DNA from 2 places in the Diaphorobacter sp. JS3051 genome. Region 2 is predicted to be linked to the other one. Evidence: riboswitches for the same ligand, from Rfam matches in the RefSeq annotation. Region 2 holds a riboswitch; the other holds the start of a gene.

Region 1 (7,105 bases), 360 kb from region 2:
CGGCTGACCTCGAAGAACACCCGCGCCCCGCGCGCGCGCTGCGGCAGCGACTGCGCGGCGGCCTGCACGGCGGCATCGATCACGCGCCACACGCGCTCCGCGCCGTGCTCCGGCGGAACGGCCAGCAGTTCACCCAGCACCCCCAGCACGCGGCGCACGTCCGCATGGGTCTTGTGGTCCAGCGCCAGCACCTTCACGCCCAGCGCCTCCAGCCGCTCGCTGACGCGGCTGCTGACGGACAGCAGTACCACGTCCGGGCGCAGCGCGACGATGGCCTCGATGTTCGGGTCCAGCCCGCCGCCCACCTGGGGCAGGCGCCGCACGGACACGGGCCAGTTGGAGTAGCGGTCCACCCCCACCAGGCGCTCACAGCGCTGCAGCTCGCACACGCTCTCGGTCAGCGACGGCAGCAGGCTCACGATGCGCTGGGGCGGCTGGTCGAATCGCAGCGCGCGGCCCCGGTCGTCGGTGATGGTTACTGCGTGGACGCTGGGCAAGGCCAGCAGCAGGCCCAGCAGCCAGCCGGCGGCAGCAAGCTGGCGGCGCCAGCGAAGAGGCATCATGGTGTGTCCTTCAGGGCAAGCGGCAGGCCCGCCGCCATCAGCGTGACGCGCTGGCAGGCTGCCGCCGCGCGCTGGTTCAGGGCGCCCAGCGCGTCCACGAAGGCGCGCACTTCGCGCCCCAGGGGGATCACGCCCAGGCCGATCTCGTTGCCCACCAGCACCACGGGGCCGGGCGCGTGCGTCAACGCTTCAAAAAAGTGAGCTGCCTGCGCTTGCCAATCGGGCGCTAGAGGCTGTTTTTGCTCTACATCTTGGGGGTCGGCCGGCATGAGCCAGTTGGTGAGCCACAGGGTGAGGCAGTCCACGACGATCAGGGTCTGTGGGGTGCTGTGGCACGCCAGGGCGTGGGCCAGATCGCGCGGCTCTTCCACGGTCTGCAGGCCGGGCACACGCTCGGCACGCTCGCGCTGGTGGCGGGCAATGCGCGCACGCATCTCGTCGTCCCACGGCTGGCCGGTGGCCAGCAGCAACGCGCGGTGTGCCGGCGCGGCCTGCAGCCACTGGCGCGCCAGCAGTTCGGCGCGGCGCGACTTGCCGCTCTTTTGTCCACCCAGGATGAGTTCACTGCGGGCGATGGTCTGCGGCGCCGCGTTCATGGCCCCGCCTCCGCGCCCAGCAAGGCTGCGGTCGCCTGCGGGCTGGATGCAAACCATGCGTGAAAGTAGCTCGCGTGGATGCTGCCGTGGCGGTACACGGCTTCACCGTCGTCCGGTGCCCCTGCATGGTCCGGACGCTGGGCGCGTGCGCACACGGCGGCCGGGCTGTCGGTGACCGAGTAGTGAAAGGTGTGGCCGCGCAACTCATGCGTGCCCATGCGCAGCGCGCGCGGCCCCAGCGCGGCCAGGCGCCGCTGCATGGTGGCATGACCCGGCAGCAGCCCCCACAGGGGCACGCGGCGCCCGTCGGCCAGGGTGATGGACTCCAGCAGCGCCATCATGCCGCCGCACTCCGCCCACACGGGCCGACCCGCCGCCACGTGCGCCTGCAGGCTGCCGCGCATGGCCGTATTGGCGGCCAGCGCATCGGCGTGCAGCTCGGGGTAGCCGCCGGGCAGCCACAGCGCGTCGCAGGCTGGCAGCGCAGCGTCGCGCAGCGGCGAAAAGCGCACCACGCGCGCGCCCAGCTGCTGCAGGGTGTCGATATTGGCTTCGTAGATGAAGCAGAAAGCCTCATCCGCCGCCACGGCCACAGTGCGGCCCGCCAGCAGCGGCGTGATGGCGGCACGGCCCACGGGCGTGCCGCCGAAGTCCACCGCCCAGCGCTGCAGGTCCGCGGCGGACATGCGGCCCAGGGGCGTGCCGGCCAGCGCATCGGCCACGGCGTCCAGCCGCTGCAGGGCATCGGGCAGTTCGTGCGCTGCCACCAGTCCCAGGTGCCGCTCGGGCAGAAGGCCACCAGGCTCCCTGCCGCCCGCAGCGTCACCCACGACCCGTGGCAGCGCACCCAGCCAGTCCGCAGCGTCGGCCAAGCCGTCCCGCAGCATCTGCGCATGGCGGTCGCCCGCCACGCGGTTGGCCAAGACACCGGCCCATGGCAGGCCCGCACGGTAGTGCCGCAGCCCATGCACGATGGCGCCCAGCGTGCCCCCCATGGCAGAGGCATCCACCACCGCAAGCACCGGTATGCCGAAGCGCTGCGCCAGGTCGCCCACGCTGTGCTCGCCGTCGAACAATCCCATCACCCCTTCGATGAGCAGCAGGTCTGCTTCGGCCGCCGCGGCGCGCAGGCGCTGCGCGCAATCTGCCGCACCGGTCATCCACAGATCGAGCTGGTGCACGGGGGCGCCGCTGGCCAATTGGTGCCAGTGCGGGTCCAGGAAGTCGGGCCCACACTTGAACACCCGCACGCGCCGGCCTTGGCGTGTGTGCAGGCGCGCCAAAGCGGCGGTGACGGTGGTCTTGCCCTGCCCAGAGGCGGGCGCGGCGATGACCAGGGCGGGACAGCGGCTCATGGTGTGGCAGTCGGTGATGGCGTTACTGCGGCGCCCACTTCAGGCCCACATAGAATGTGCGGCCGCCGGTGGCGTAGGTGCGCGCCAACTGGTAGTCCTTGTCGGCCAGGTTGTCGACGCGGGCCAGCAGCGTCACGTCGCGCGCCACGCGCTTGCTGGTGTAGAGGTTGAGCGTGGTGTAGCCGCCCAGTACGTTGGTGTTGGCCGCGTTGTCGTACCGGCGCGCGGATGCGTAGAGCTCCGCCCCCAGCGTCCAGCCTGCCACCAGGGTGTCGGCACCCAGCGTGGCGTAGCGCTTGGCACGGCGCGCCAGCAGTTTGCCGCTGTCCAGGTCACGCGGGTTCTGCCAGTCGATGGAGCCATGCACCGACACGCCCGCGATGCGGTGCGCGGCCGACAGCGTCACGCCCTTGTACTCGGCGCGGCCCACGTTCTCGTAGCAGCCGAAGCTGGAATCACAGCGGCCCGCGGCGCCGAAATTGATGAGGTTGCTGACGCGGTTGCGGTACGCCACGACACCCACGCTGCTCTCTCCTTGCGTCCACCGCGCGCCCAGCTCCACGTTGCGCCCCTTCTCGGGCTGCAGGTCGGGCGCGCCGTATTCGCTGAAGCGGTGGTAGAGCGTGGGTGCACGGAAGGACGTGCCGGCCGCTGCGGTGACGCGCCACTGCGGCGTAATGGCGTAGCCATAGGACAGGCTGCCCGTGCTTTTGCCGCCGAACTCGCTGTCGTCGTCATAGCGCAGGTTGGCCTGCAGCGTATGGGCGCCCTGGTTCAGGCCATATCCCAGCGCGAGCGCGTTCTGTGAGCGGTCACGCTGGAGGTCGCCCACGAACTCGGTGGCGGGGTTGTGCAGTTCGTCCTCGCGGCGCTCCAGCGCGGCTGTGAACAGATGCGCGCCCAGGCGCCACTCGTTTTGCAGCAGGTAATTGTGCAGCGTGGTCTCGGTCATGTAGAAGTTGGGCCGGGTGCTGTATTCACTCTGCCCCTGCGTGACCTGCAAGCGCGTGCTGTACACGTCGCTCCACTTGGCCAGCCATGCCAGGCTGGCCGTGCGCAATTGGTGGTGATTGCGGTCGTCGGCCGTTTTGCTGCCGTCGTACTGCGAGTTGAGGTTGCTGGCCAGCAGCGTGCCCTCCAGGCGATGGGTCGTGTCGAACTGCACGCCCAGTCGGGCATTGGCAGAGGTGCGGCGGTAGCCGTCTTCGTCCGGGTTGTAGGCGGAGCCTACGCGGGCACTGAAGCCATCGGCGCGCTCATGCGACAGCCCCAGCGCATAGTCCACCTGCTCGGTGCCGCCACTCACGCCGGCCTGCACCGTCCGCGTGCCCTGGTTGCCCAGGCCCACGCCCACGTAGGGCGCCGGCGCACCCTCGCCCTTTTTGGTGAAGAGCTGGATCACGCCTCCCATGGCATCCGAGCCGTACACAGCAGCCGCTGGCCCGCGCACGACCTCGATGCGGTCGATCTGCGACAACGGGATTTGCTCCCACACCACGCCGCCGGTGGATTGCGAGTCCAGGCGCACGCCGTCCAGGTACACGGCGGTAAAGCGCGACTCCGCGCCGCGCAGGTAGACGCTGCCACTGCTGCCCTGGCCGCCATTGCGCGTGATCTGCACGCCTGGCAGGCGCGAGATCACGTCAATGACGCCTACCGCGCCGCTGGCCTCGATGGTTTCACGGTCGATGACGGACACATCGGACACGATGTCGGCCAGCGGCCGGGCCACGCGGGTTGCCGTGATGACGGTTTCACGCAGTTGGGGTTCTGTGGCTGCCTGGGCCAGCAGGGTCTGGGACACGGCGGGGAAAGCGGCGGCCAGCGCCAGCGGCAGCACGGCGACGCGCGCGTGCACGGAAAGCGCACTCAAGCGCACATTGAACGGACGGGTGTTTGTCATGTGGGGCAAACAGAGAGATCGCCACGGCCGACCTCCCCGTCGGCACCTGGGCATAACGGCCCAGGTTTCACAAAAGGAAACGCGGAGCCACCTCGTTGGCCGGTATCCGGGCTGGCGGAACGCTCTGCATCGCCTTCCCAAACGCTTGTTCAAGGCGCTCAGTGGCTTGTCAATGAAGAGGGAGCCGAGGTACGGCTCATCCGCTGACCGTTGCGGGGGCAGCGCAGGCACAGGACACACTCCATGGCGGAGAGTCCCTCCCTGCTTCCCGTTGAACTGCGGCATGTGAACCACGCCGCGAGCACCAACTGCGCAATTTTACGATGGTTCGCACGCCGATCCCTACAATCGGCAGCGTATGGCCTCCCCCTCTTCCATCGACCAGATCGCCGAGCGCGTTGAGCGGCTGCTGCTGCGCCATGCCGAGTTGCAGCGCACCAATGCCCTGTTGGCGCAGCAGGTCGCGGCGCTCACCCAGGAGCGCGATTCCCTCCAATCCCGCCTGCAGGCGGCCCGTGCCCGCGTGAACGCATTGCTGGACCGCCTGCCTGCCGAGCCCGAACTCCCCGGCACTGCTGAGACGAAAGACGCGCCATGAAGCAGATCGAGGTACAGATCCTCCAGCAAAGCTATCTCCTGGCCTGCCCGGACGGCCAGGAGTCGCGCCTGCTGGAGGCGGTCGAGCGCGTGGATACCGCCATGACGCGCATCCGTGACGCGGGCAAAGTACGCGCGCGTGAGCGCATCGCCGTGCTGGCGGCCCTCAACCTGGCTTTCGAGATCGCCGACCGCGAAGCCGCCGATTTGGCAGCCGCCTCAGCCCCTGCGCGCATGGCCCCCACCCCGGTCGCGCCGCATGTGCACGACAGCGATGAGCGCGTGCAGCAGTTGCTCCTGCGCCTGGACGAGGCGCTGGGCGAGGATGGGCGCCTCCTATAACCATTACGGTAAAAGCCCAGCCCCTGGCCGCACACGGGCAGCCCACTACAATGAACATGTCTGCGGTGCTGCCGGGCTTTATATTTCCTTGAACCAATGCTCATTGAGCACGGGCTTGGTACATTGCCCGGTGAGCGTGATCATCTCGCGTCAGATGAACCCAACGCCTGGCTGCCCTCGCCCACCTGAACCCCCGGTTCAGGATGCCGGTCCGGTGGCATTCGCAGACACCTTTTTCTCCGGTAATCGCTTGCGCCCTCGCTCCGGGTGAGTGCCAGCGACCTCAATACCTGCTCAGAAAATCCGGCGCTCCGCGGCCAGCGCGCGCAACCCACCCATCTGCAAGGCACAGAGCAGACCTTGGTAGTCGTCGCACCGATGCCAAATATCCTGGCGTGGTTCGGGCGTTTCCCAGTCCTTCGGCAATCTCACTGATACGCAACGCGCGCCCCAGACGCACGATGGCGCATCCAGTAAGGCAGAGATGCGTAGCTGGATTTCTCCACGTCGATGAGAACAGACTCGTCACTTCCGCTGGTAGAGATCTGACAGCGATACGTCACGCCTGAGCGTCTCAGTGTGCACCATTCGCTTGCCACGGCATGCTTCGCGGAGCCGCTGTGGTTCCACAAAACGCTGTTTTCAGGGCACGCACCACGGCGCCGGCTGCCCATGGACAACCTCCATCCACAGCGCCCATGCACCCAGGGAAAAAAGCACACCACCTGCCAGCCGAGACCCCCACGCCCCACCCTTCACGCCGATCCAAGCGCGAATGCGGCCAAAAGTCCACGGCCCCAGCACCAGCCATACACCGCTTCCCACGCCAAACAGGACCATGCACAAGGCTCCGCGGAGCACGCTTCCGCTGAGAGCGGCAGTCAACAGTGCGGTATACAGAAGGCCGCATGGCAGGAGCGCCCAGGCCACACCCGCGGTCAGGAGCCCGCCAGGCCGAGAGACCAAGGGCTTGACCTTCGCCCAGGCAGCACGCCCCGCCCGCTCAACCCACAAGGGCTGCTGCGCTTGCACCATCATCATCCCGCCCCACGCGAGGATGAGCACGTGCATCAGCGTCCAAAGGGGGCGCAATGCCGAGGTGCTTTGCCCCAGCCACGCGAGTTGCTCCATGGCCAGCGCAACCACCGCCCCTGCGGCGCCGTAGCCAATCAGGCGCCCCACGTGAAACTGCGCTACCCGTTGGAGGATTCCGCGGCGGGGCGCCCATTGAATGGTGTGGGTGGCGTCCGGCGTGCCACCCAGCCCCGTAAGCGCCGCGCAGGGAACAGAACACATCGCCAAACAGTGAGCCCCTCCCATCAGCCCCATCAGGAAGGCCGTCGTGGCCAGCGCCCACAGCATGGGTCAAATAATCCGGGAAAAGCGAGCGCGGTTACGGTCAGCCTGCAGATACTTGTCGAACACCATGGCCACACCGCGCACGAAATACCACCCCATGGGCGTAACTTCAACGCCCTCATCACTAATTTTCACTAAGCCCTGAGCCGCCATTTCTTGCAGTTGCTGTAATTCCGCATCGAAATAACTGCGGAAATCAATCAGCCAAGACTGTTCCAACGGCTCAAACAGCAACTCACCTTGGCACATCAACGCCATGATGACTGCGCGGCGCACCAAGTCGTCCTTGGTCAACGCCAGCCCGCGCACCACAGGCAAATGCCCCTGGTTAATGCAGTCGTAATACTCGTCCAGCGTTTTCACGTTTTGGCTGTAAGTAGCGCCCACGCG
Region 2 (7,105 bases):
GTGGCGGTGCAGCGCGTGGTGCTCGCCGCCAGCGCCAGCGAGTTCATTCATCGCATCACCGCGCACGCGGCACGCAGCGGCGTGCGCCAGGTCGCTGTGCCCGCGCATGGCTACGGCGACTACACCCGCGCGGCCCAGGTGTGGGAGCTGGACTGCCGCCATACACCTTCTTCTGAGCCGGCGCTGCACTGGGCGTGCGAGCCCGCCAGCCCGTTGGGAACGACCGATGCTGCACTGGCGGCGTGGTGCGCCCCGGCCCCTGTCGGCGTGTTGCGCATACTGGACTGCGCCTACGCACCACTGCGCCTGGAGGGAGCCGCCACCGTAGCGCCTGATGCCGCCTGGCAGATGTGGACGCCCAACAAGGCGCTGGGCCTGACCGGTGTACGCGCGGCCTATGCCATTGCGCCGAGTGCCGCGGTCCCCGATGGCAGTGTCGCCGCTGTGCAGGCGCTGGCGGCCTCCTGGCCGGTCGGTGCCGACGGTGTTGCCCTGTTGGCGGCCTGGGTCCGGCCGGATACGCAGGCATGGCTCGCGCAATCGCTGGCGACCCTGCGCGAATGGAAGGCCGCGCAACTGGCGCTGTGCGCGGCCCTGGGCTGGGCCGTTGCGCCTGGCAGTCTCGCCAACTTCTTCACGGCATGTCCGCCGGTGCAGGATATGGGGACCTTCCTGCAATGGCTGCGCGCGCGTGGCGTCAAGCTGCGCGACTGCACCTCGTTTGGCCTGCCCGGGCACGTGCGCCTGGGCGTGTTGCCACCGCAGTCGCAGCGGGCGCTGGAGGTATCGTGGCGCCTCTACAAGGAATCGCAATGAACAAGACCCGACCCGGGCCGGCGCGCTGCGTCATGGTGCTGGGCACCACCAGCGGTGCGGGCAAGAGCTGGCTGGCCACCGCGCTGTGCCGCTACTACAGCAACCAGGGCCTGAAGGTGGCGCCTTTCAAGGCGCAGAACATGAGCAACAACGCGCGCGTGGTGGCTGCACCGGGCGAGCAGTTCGGCGAGATTGGCAGTGCCCAGTATTTCCAAGCGCTGGCAGCGCGGGCCGTGCCCGACGTGCGCATGAACCCGCTACTGCTCAAGCCCGAAGCGGACACTAAGAGCCAGGTGGTGCTGTTGGGACAGGTGAGCGATGAGCTTTCGCAACTGCCATGGCGCGGCCGTAGCCAGCGTGTGTGGCCGCAGATCGCGGCGGCGCTGGACGCGCTGCGGGCCGAGAACGACGTGGTGGTCATCGAAGGCGCGGGCTCGCCGGCAGAGATCAATCTGCACGCCAGCGACGTGGTCAACATGCGCGTGGCGCGCCATGCTGAGGCGCGCTGCCTGCTGGTGACGGATATCGACCGCGGCGGCGCCTTTGCCCACCTGTTTGGCACATGGGCGTTGCTGCCCGAGGAAGAACGCGCGCTCATCGCAGGCTTCGTGCTCAACAAGTTCCGGGGCGACGAGGCACTGCTGGCGCCCGCGCCGCAAATGCTGCAGGACAAGACCGGCGTGCCCGTCGTCGCCACCATTCCGATGCAGTGGAACCACGGCCTGCCCGAGGAGGACGGCGTGTTCGACATGCGCTCCACCGCCGCGGGTGCCGTGCATACGCGCATCGCCGTGGTGGCGTATCCGCGCATCAGCAATCTGGACGAATTCCAGCCGCTCAAAAATGTGCCGGGTGTGCGTTTGTCCTGGGCGCGCAGCCCCGCGGATGTGGAGGGCGCCGACTGGATCGTCCTGCCCGGCAGCAAGGCCACGGCGGCTGACCTGGCCTGGCTGCGCGCACAGGGGTTGGACGCGGCGATTGCTGCGCATGCGGCACGCGGTGGCCGTGTGCTGGGAGTCTGCGGTGGACTGCAGATGCTCGGCGAGGCGTTGATCGACACCGTGGGGGTGGACGGCAATGGCCCCGGCCTGGGCCTGCTGCCGTTGGTGACGAGCTTCGAGGCCACCAAGACCGTGCGGCCCACGCGCCAGTGCTTCGGCGCCGTACAAGGCGCCTGGCGGCATCTCGCCGGCGTGGCTGTGCAAGGCTACGAAATCCACCACGGCCAGACTGCTCAGCACCCGGCCATGGCCGCCAGCGGCGATGTGGCGCGCGAACTCATGCCCGGGTTGGCGTGGCAGAACCCGGGGGGCAATGTGCTGGGCCTGTACCTTCACGGCCTGTTCGAGGACGCAACCGTGCTGCGGGCACTGTTCGGTGCCGATGCTCCGACGCTGGATGCGGTGTTTGACAGGCTGGCCGCCGGCATCGCACGGCACTTCGAGCCTGGGGTGTTGGATGCCCTCGCTGCGCAGTAAAGGACGATAACTGCGGTTGAATTGCGGTTGTTATCATCCCCGTCCTCAGGTGCCCGCTGCCGCAAGGCAAAGGGAGAATCGGGAAGGCGGTTGGAGTCCGCCGCGTGCCCAACGCTGTAAGGAAGATGACCCCCGCTCAATGCCACTGGCCGCCAAGGCCGGGAAGGCGCGGCGGGTCAGATGAATCCAAGCCAGAAGACCGGCCTGAACGTTCATCGCGCTGCAAGGCCAGGCAGCGTGCGACCTATTCACGCACAGGGGACTGCCATGAATACCGCGCAGGCGCAAGCCACGCAAAGCGTTCACGCCTTTACGCAAGAGGCCCGCGACGCCATTTACCACACCATCTTTTCACGCCGTGATGTGCGGGGGCAGTTTCTGCCCACCCCGGTACCGGACGAGGTGCTCAGCCGCATCCTGACCGCGGCGCACTATGCGCCTTCCGTAGGCTTCATGCAGCCATGGAACTTCCTGGTGGTGCGATCGCAGGACACCAAGCGCCGGGTGCATGATGCCTTCGCCAAGGCCCATGCCGAAGCGGCCGGTATGTTCGAGGGCGACAAGCGCGCGGTGTACCAGCGTCTCAAGCTCGAGGGCATTCTGGAGTCGCCCATCGGCCTCTGCATCACGTGCGACCGCGAGCGCACCGGTCCGGTGGTGGTAGGGCGTACCCACATGAAAACCATGGACCTGTACAGCAGCGTCTGTGCCGTGCAAAACCTGTGGCTCGCCGCGCGCGCCGAAGGGCTTGGGGTGGGATGGGTGAGCATCTTTCACCAGGCTGACCTGCAGCAGGCGCTGGGTATTCCCAAGGGTATCACCCCCATCGCCTACCTGTGTGTCGGCTACGTCAGCCACTTCCACGCCAAGCCCGAACTGGAAACCGCTGGCTGGCTGCCACGCCTGCCCGTGGAAGACCTGGTGTACTTCGAGCAATGGGGGCAGCGCGACGACCAGCAGCCGCTCATCGCGCATCTGCGGTGCGACCAGGCTGCGGCGCAGTGCAGTCGCCAGACCGCACCGGCATAAGCCAGCCACAAGGCATGGGGCCCGCCCCGCAATACGGCCACCTCTTGATATGCGCCCCGTGAGTCGGGGCCGCGCTGGACCTTTTTTTGACAATCGAAACACGCCATGATCATCGACCTGCCTTTCGTTGCTGACTTCACCGATCTGCCACTGACGCAGGCCCTGCAACACAAGCTGGACAACAAGACCAAACCACTGGGTGCGTTGGGGCGCCTGGAGCAACTCGCCCTCCGTCTGGGCCAGATCCAAGGTACCGAATCACCCATGCTGCAGGCGCCGCAGATGCTGGTGTGCGCGGGCGACCATGGCCTGGCGGCCAAGGGCGTATCGGCCTACCCGAGCGACGTGACCTGGCAGATGGTCGAGAACTTTCTGGCAGGCGGCGCAGCCGTGAGCGTGCTGGCGCGCCAGCACGGCCTTCAGCTCACCGTGGCCGACTGTGGCGTGGCGCGCGCAGTACCCGCGCGCGACGTCGTTCCCGGTGCGCCCCGCCTGGTGCACTGCCGCGTGGCGGCGGGCACGCAGGACGCGAGCGTCGGCCCTGCGATGACCGACGCGCAGTGCGCCCAGGCGCTGCGCAACGGCATGGATATCGTGCGCGCCATGCCCGGCAACGCGCTGCTGCTGGGCGAGATGGGCATCGGCAACACGTCCGTGGCGTCGCTGCTGTTGGCGCGTCTGGCAGGCGTGCCGCTGACCGAGTGCACGGGTGCCGGTACGGGACTGGATGCGGCAGGCATCGCGCGCAAGCAAGCCGTGCTGGAGCAGGCGCTGGCGGCCAACGCCGGTGCTACGCAGCCCTTGGAGGCCCTGGCCGCCCTGGGTGGTTTTGAAGTCGCCACGCTCACCGGCGCCGTGCTGCAGGCCGCCGCCGAGCGTCGTGTGATCGTGGTCGACGGCTTCATCACCTGCGCGGCTGTGCTGGTGGCCGTGCGCCTGGCGCCTGCCGTGCTGCAGCGCTGTGTGTTTGCCCATCGCTCCGGCGAACGGGGCCATGGCCACATGCTGCAGGCTTTGCAGGCGCAGCCGCTGCTGGACCTGGGGCTGCGCTTGGGAGAAGGCTCAGGTGCCGCTCTGGCTTGGCCGTTGCTGGAGTCGGCATGCCGCGTGCTGCGCGAGATGGCGAGTTTTCAAGCGGCCGGGGTGGACGGAGCGATGCGCTAAGTGTCTTGCCGGCACTTGCCATCTTCAGGATGGGCGCATGAGGAATTCGAAGGGGCTGTGCAACCAGAAGCCGTCCTATCACGCACCGGTAAATAGTTAAATACTATCGATCTAATTTGCCAATTGATGAAAAAGTGGTAAGAATCGTCTCTACCAAGTGACCTATTGAAGCCCTGGTAAGGGTGCGTGAAAATCACGGCGCGTGTCGCCAGCGGCGACGCGGCAGAGGCCCCCGGGGGCTGCTGATCGATAGGTTGAAGGGAAGAGAGGCACCTTATGACTTGCATCGATGAACAGCCCGCTCCCGTCCTGATCATTTCCGGCACGCGCCCCGAGATCATCAAGCTGGCACCGGTATATCACGCCCTGCGAGGCGCGCAAAGCGTTCGCCCCGTGTGGCTGCACACCGGCCAGCACAGCGACATGGCCGTGCAGATGCTGGACTGCTTCGATATCCGGCCCGACCATGTGCTCGAGCGCCAGGGAAGCACGCTCCTGGATTTCAGCCTCGGGTGCCGCCGCCAACTGGAAGGCGTGATGGGGCAGCAGCCCTGGAGCGCCGTCATCGTGCAGGGCGACACCGAAAGCGCGTTCCAGGGAGCGCTGGCGGGTTTCTCCCATGGCCTGCCGGTGTTGCATGTCGAGGCTGGGCTGCGCACCTACAACCTGCGCCGCCCGTTCCCCGAGGAAGGACTGCGTTTGAGCGCAAGGTGCCCTTCTCGGTGGGGGTGGTACCGCACTACAAGGACCCGCTGGGCGCCCAAAGCGCGGGCGTGCCCACCGACATTCCCATGGCGAACGCCCTCAACCTGCGGCTGGCGCTGGACTACGCGCTGGCGCGTGGCGGCGAGATCCTGCAGCACGGCACCACGCACCAGACCGAGGGCATGATCAACAATGCATCGGGTGCCACGGGCATCGACTACGAGTTCTGGGACACCGTCAACGACCGCCCGCTGCCCGGTGATTCCGTGGACTGGGCGAAGAACCGCATCAACAACGGCCTGCGCCAGATGCTGGACCTGGGCTATATGCCCGTGGCGTGGGAGACGCCGCACTACGTGGGCTCGCCGTCCACGCTGCAGGCCGTCGCGCAGATCTACGAGATGGGCTACCAGCGGCACACGTACTACACGTCCGACCAGCCCGACCTCAAGGCCGGGGACTACATGGTGGACCAGTTCTTCCCCTTCGTCATCGAGCGCGACCGCTATGGCCTGCGCGTGCTGCCGGAGAACCTGGGCAACCTGCAGTATTTCGAGTTCGGGGCGGATGAGGAGCTGACATCCAAGGAGGTGCTGGAAAACGCGCGCTACCAGAAGGTCGTGCGTGACGGCTTTGCCTCGTTCTTCTTCCACCCCTTCCTGGCGGTTGAGTCCCAGGCGCAGAAGTATGACGGGCGCGGTTATACGCACCTGAAGGAAATCGTGGATGGCCTGACGGCCATGGGCTACACGTGGACCTCACCCAGCCGCCAACGCAAGCCCTGACCCTGACACGGCGCGCGGCCATGGTGGCCATGCTGCCGTGCGCGGTGTCTTGGCCGTCGTCGTCCGGCGCGCCATTGCGCCACCTCGGCGGCATGGTGTGGCAGCCCAGCCTGCGCACGCTGCGCCCCCAGGGCAACTGGGCGCAACTGGGCGTTCGCCGCCTGTTGGTGCAATGGACGGTGGTGGATTCACAGGCTTTTGTGCCGGGCACCGGCTTGCCTCCGATCGCGGCTGAGCTACCCGACTGGGAGCGCATCGCCGCCGAGCCCTGGGCCCAGGAGGTGATCGTGGGCCTGGCGGCCATGCATGGCGAGGCGCAGGCACGTGCCTCGGTGGCGCTGCTGGTGGAGCAGGCGCACGCCCTGGTGCCCATCGTGCAGCGGCTCCCGCTGAAGCTGGGTGGCTGGTATTTCCCCCTGGAGGTGGATCCCACCTGGCTGCCGGGGCCAGAGTGGTCCCAGGGCCTGGCGCAGTTGCCACGCCCGCTGTGGATCAGCGCCTATGACAGCGCCAACCTTGGCCCGCACGCGCTGGCGGACTGGATCGAGCGCTGGCTGCCGGCCGATGTAGGGGTGTTCTTCCAGGACGGCGTGGGCGTGCATGCGCGCAGTCCGGAGGTTGCGCTGAAGTACTTGCAGGTGCTGACCTACCGCCTGGGTCAGGCGCGCGTGCAGATGATTGCCGAAGCTTTTCGCCCCGCGCCAGAAGGCGGGTTCCGCAGCGCCACGGCGGCGGAGTTCCTGCCGCAGATCGATGCCTACAAGGGGTGGGAGGTGCTGGCCTTCGACGGCCCGCACTACCTGGGAGAGCCGCTGGTGGCTGAGCTGGTGGCGCAGGGCGTGCGCTGATGCCGGCGGCTGCCGCGGCAGCACCCCGCAAGGTTGATCAACCCGCGTTGAACGGCGCCGGCGTCTTCGGCTCGTAGTCGCACCAGGGTGCGACCACGCATTCCCAGCAGCGCGGTTTGCGTGCCTGGCACACGTAGCGGCCCAGCAGAATCAGCCAGTGGTGGGCGTCCACCAGATACTGCGGTGGCACGCGCTGCAGCAGCTGCATCTCCACGGCCAACGGGTTCTTGCCGGGCGCCAGGCCGGTGCGGTTGCCCACGCGGAAGATGTGTGTGTCCAC

Evidence for each region. Region 2 has a riboswitch for cobalamin ahead of bluB (5,6-dimethylbenzimidazole synthase). Riboswitches for the same ligand answer to the same signal wherever they lie in the genome.
Region 1: another riboswitch for cobalamin. It lies ahead of I3K84_RS17985 (TonB-dependent receptor domain-containing protein); the one in region 2 lies ahead of bluB (5,6-dimethylbenzimidazole synthase).

What each region holds. Positions count from the first base shown of each region.
Region 1 covers NZ_CP065406.1:3,775,104-3,782,208, reverse strand. The annotation lists gene I3K84_RS18000 (ABC transporter substrate-binding protein) at 1-563, opposite strand, end outside; gene I3K84_RS17995 (bifunctional adenosylcobinamide kinase/adenosylcobinamide-phosphate guanylyltransferase) at 560-1,159, opposite strand; gene I3K84_RS17990 (cobyrinate a,c-diamide synthase) at 1,156-2,514, opposite strand; gene I3K84_RS17985 (TonB-dependent receptor domain-containing protein) at 2,537-4,417, opposite strand; cobalamin riboswitch at 4,497-4,741, opposite strand; gene I3K84_RS17980 (hypothetical protein) at 4,776-5,015, shown strand; gene I3K84_RS17975 (cell division protein ZapA) at 5,012-5,356, shown strand; gene I3K84_RS17970 (sulfite exporter TauE/SafE family protein) at 5,999-6,718, opposite strand; gene hemN (oxygen-independent coproporphyrinogen III oxidase) at 6,722-7,105, opposite strand, start outside.
Region 2 covers NZ_CP065406.1:4,132,908-4,140,012, forward strand. The annotation lists gene I3K84_RS19725 (aminotransferase class I/II-fold pyridoxal phosphate-dependent enzyme) at 1-816, shown strand, start outside; gene I3K84_RS19730 (cobyric acid synthase) at 813-2,294, shown strand; cobalamin riboswitch at 2,325-2,517, shown strand; gene bluB (5,6-dimethylbenzimidazole synthase) at 2,562-3,323, shown strand; gene cobT (nicotinate-nucleotide--dimethylbenzimidazole phosphoribosyltransferase) at 3,429-4,487, shown strand; partial or broken gene I3K84_RS22375 (UDP-N-acetylglucosamine 2-epimerase) at 4,911-5,147, shown strand; gene I3K84_RS19750 (polysaccharide deacetylase family protein) at 5,198-5,977, shown strand; gene I3K84_RS19755 (hypothetical protein) at 5,944-6,825, shown strand; gene nth (endonuclease III) at 6,863-7,105, opposite strand, start outside.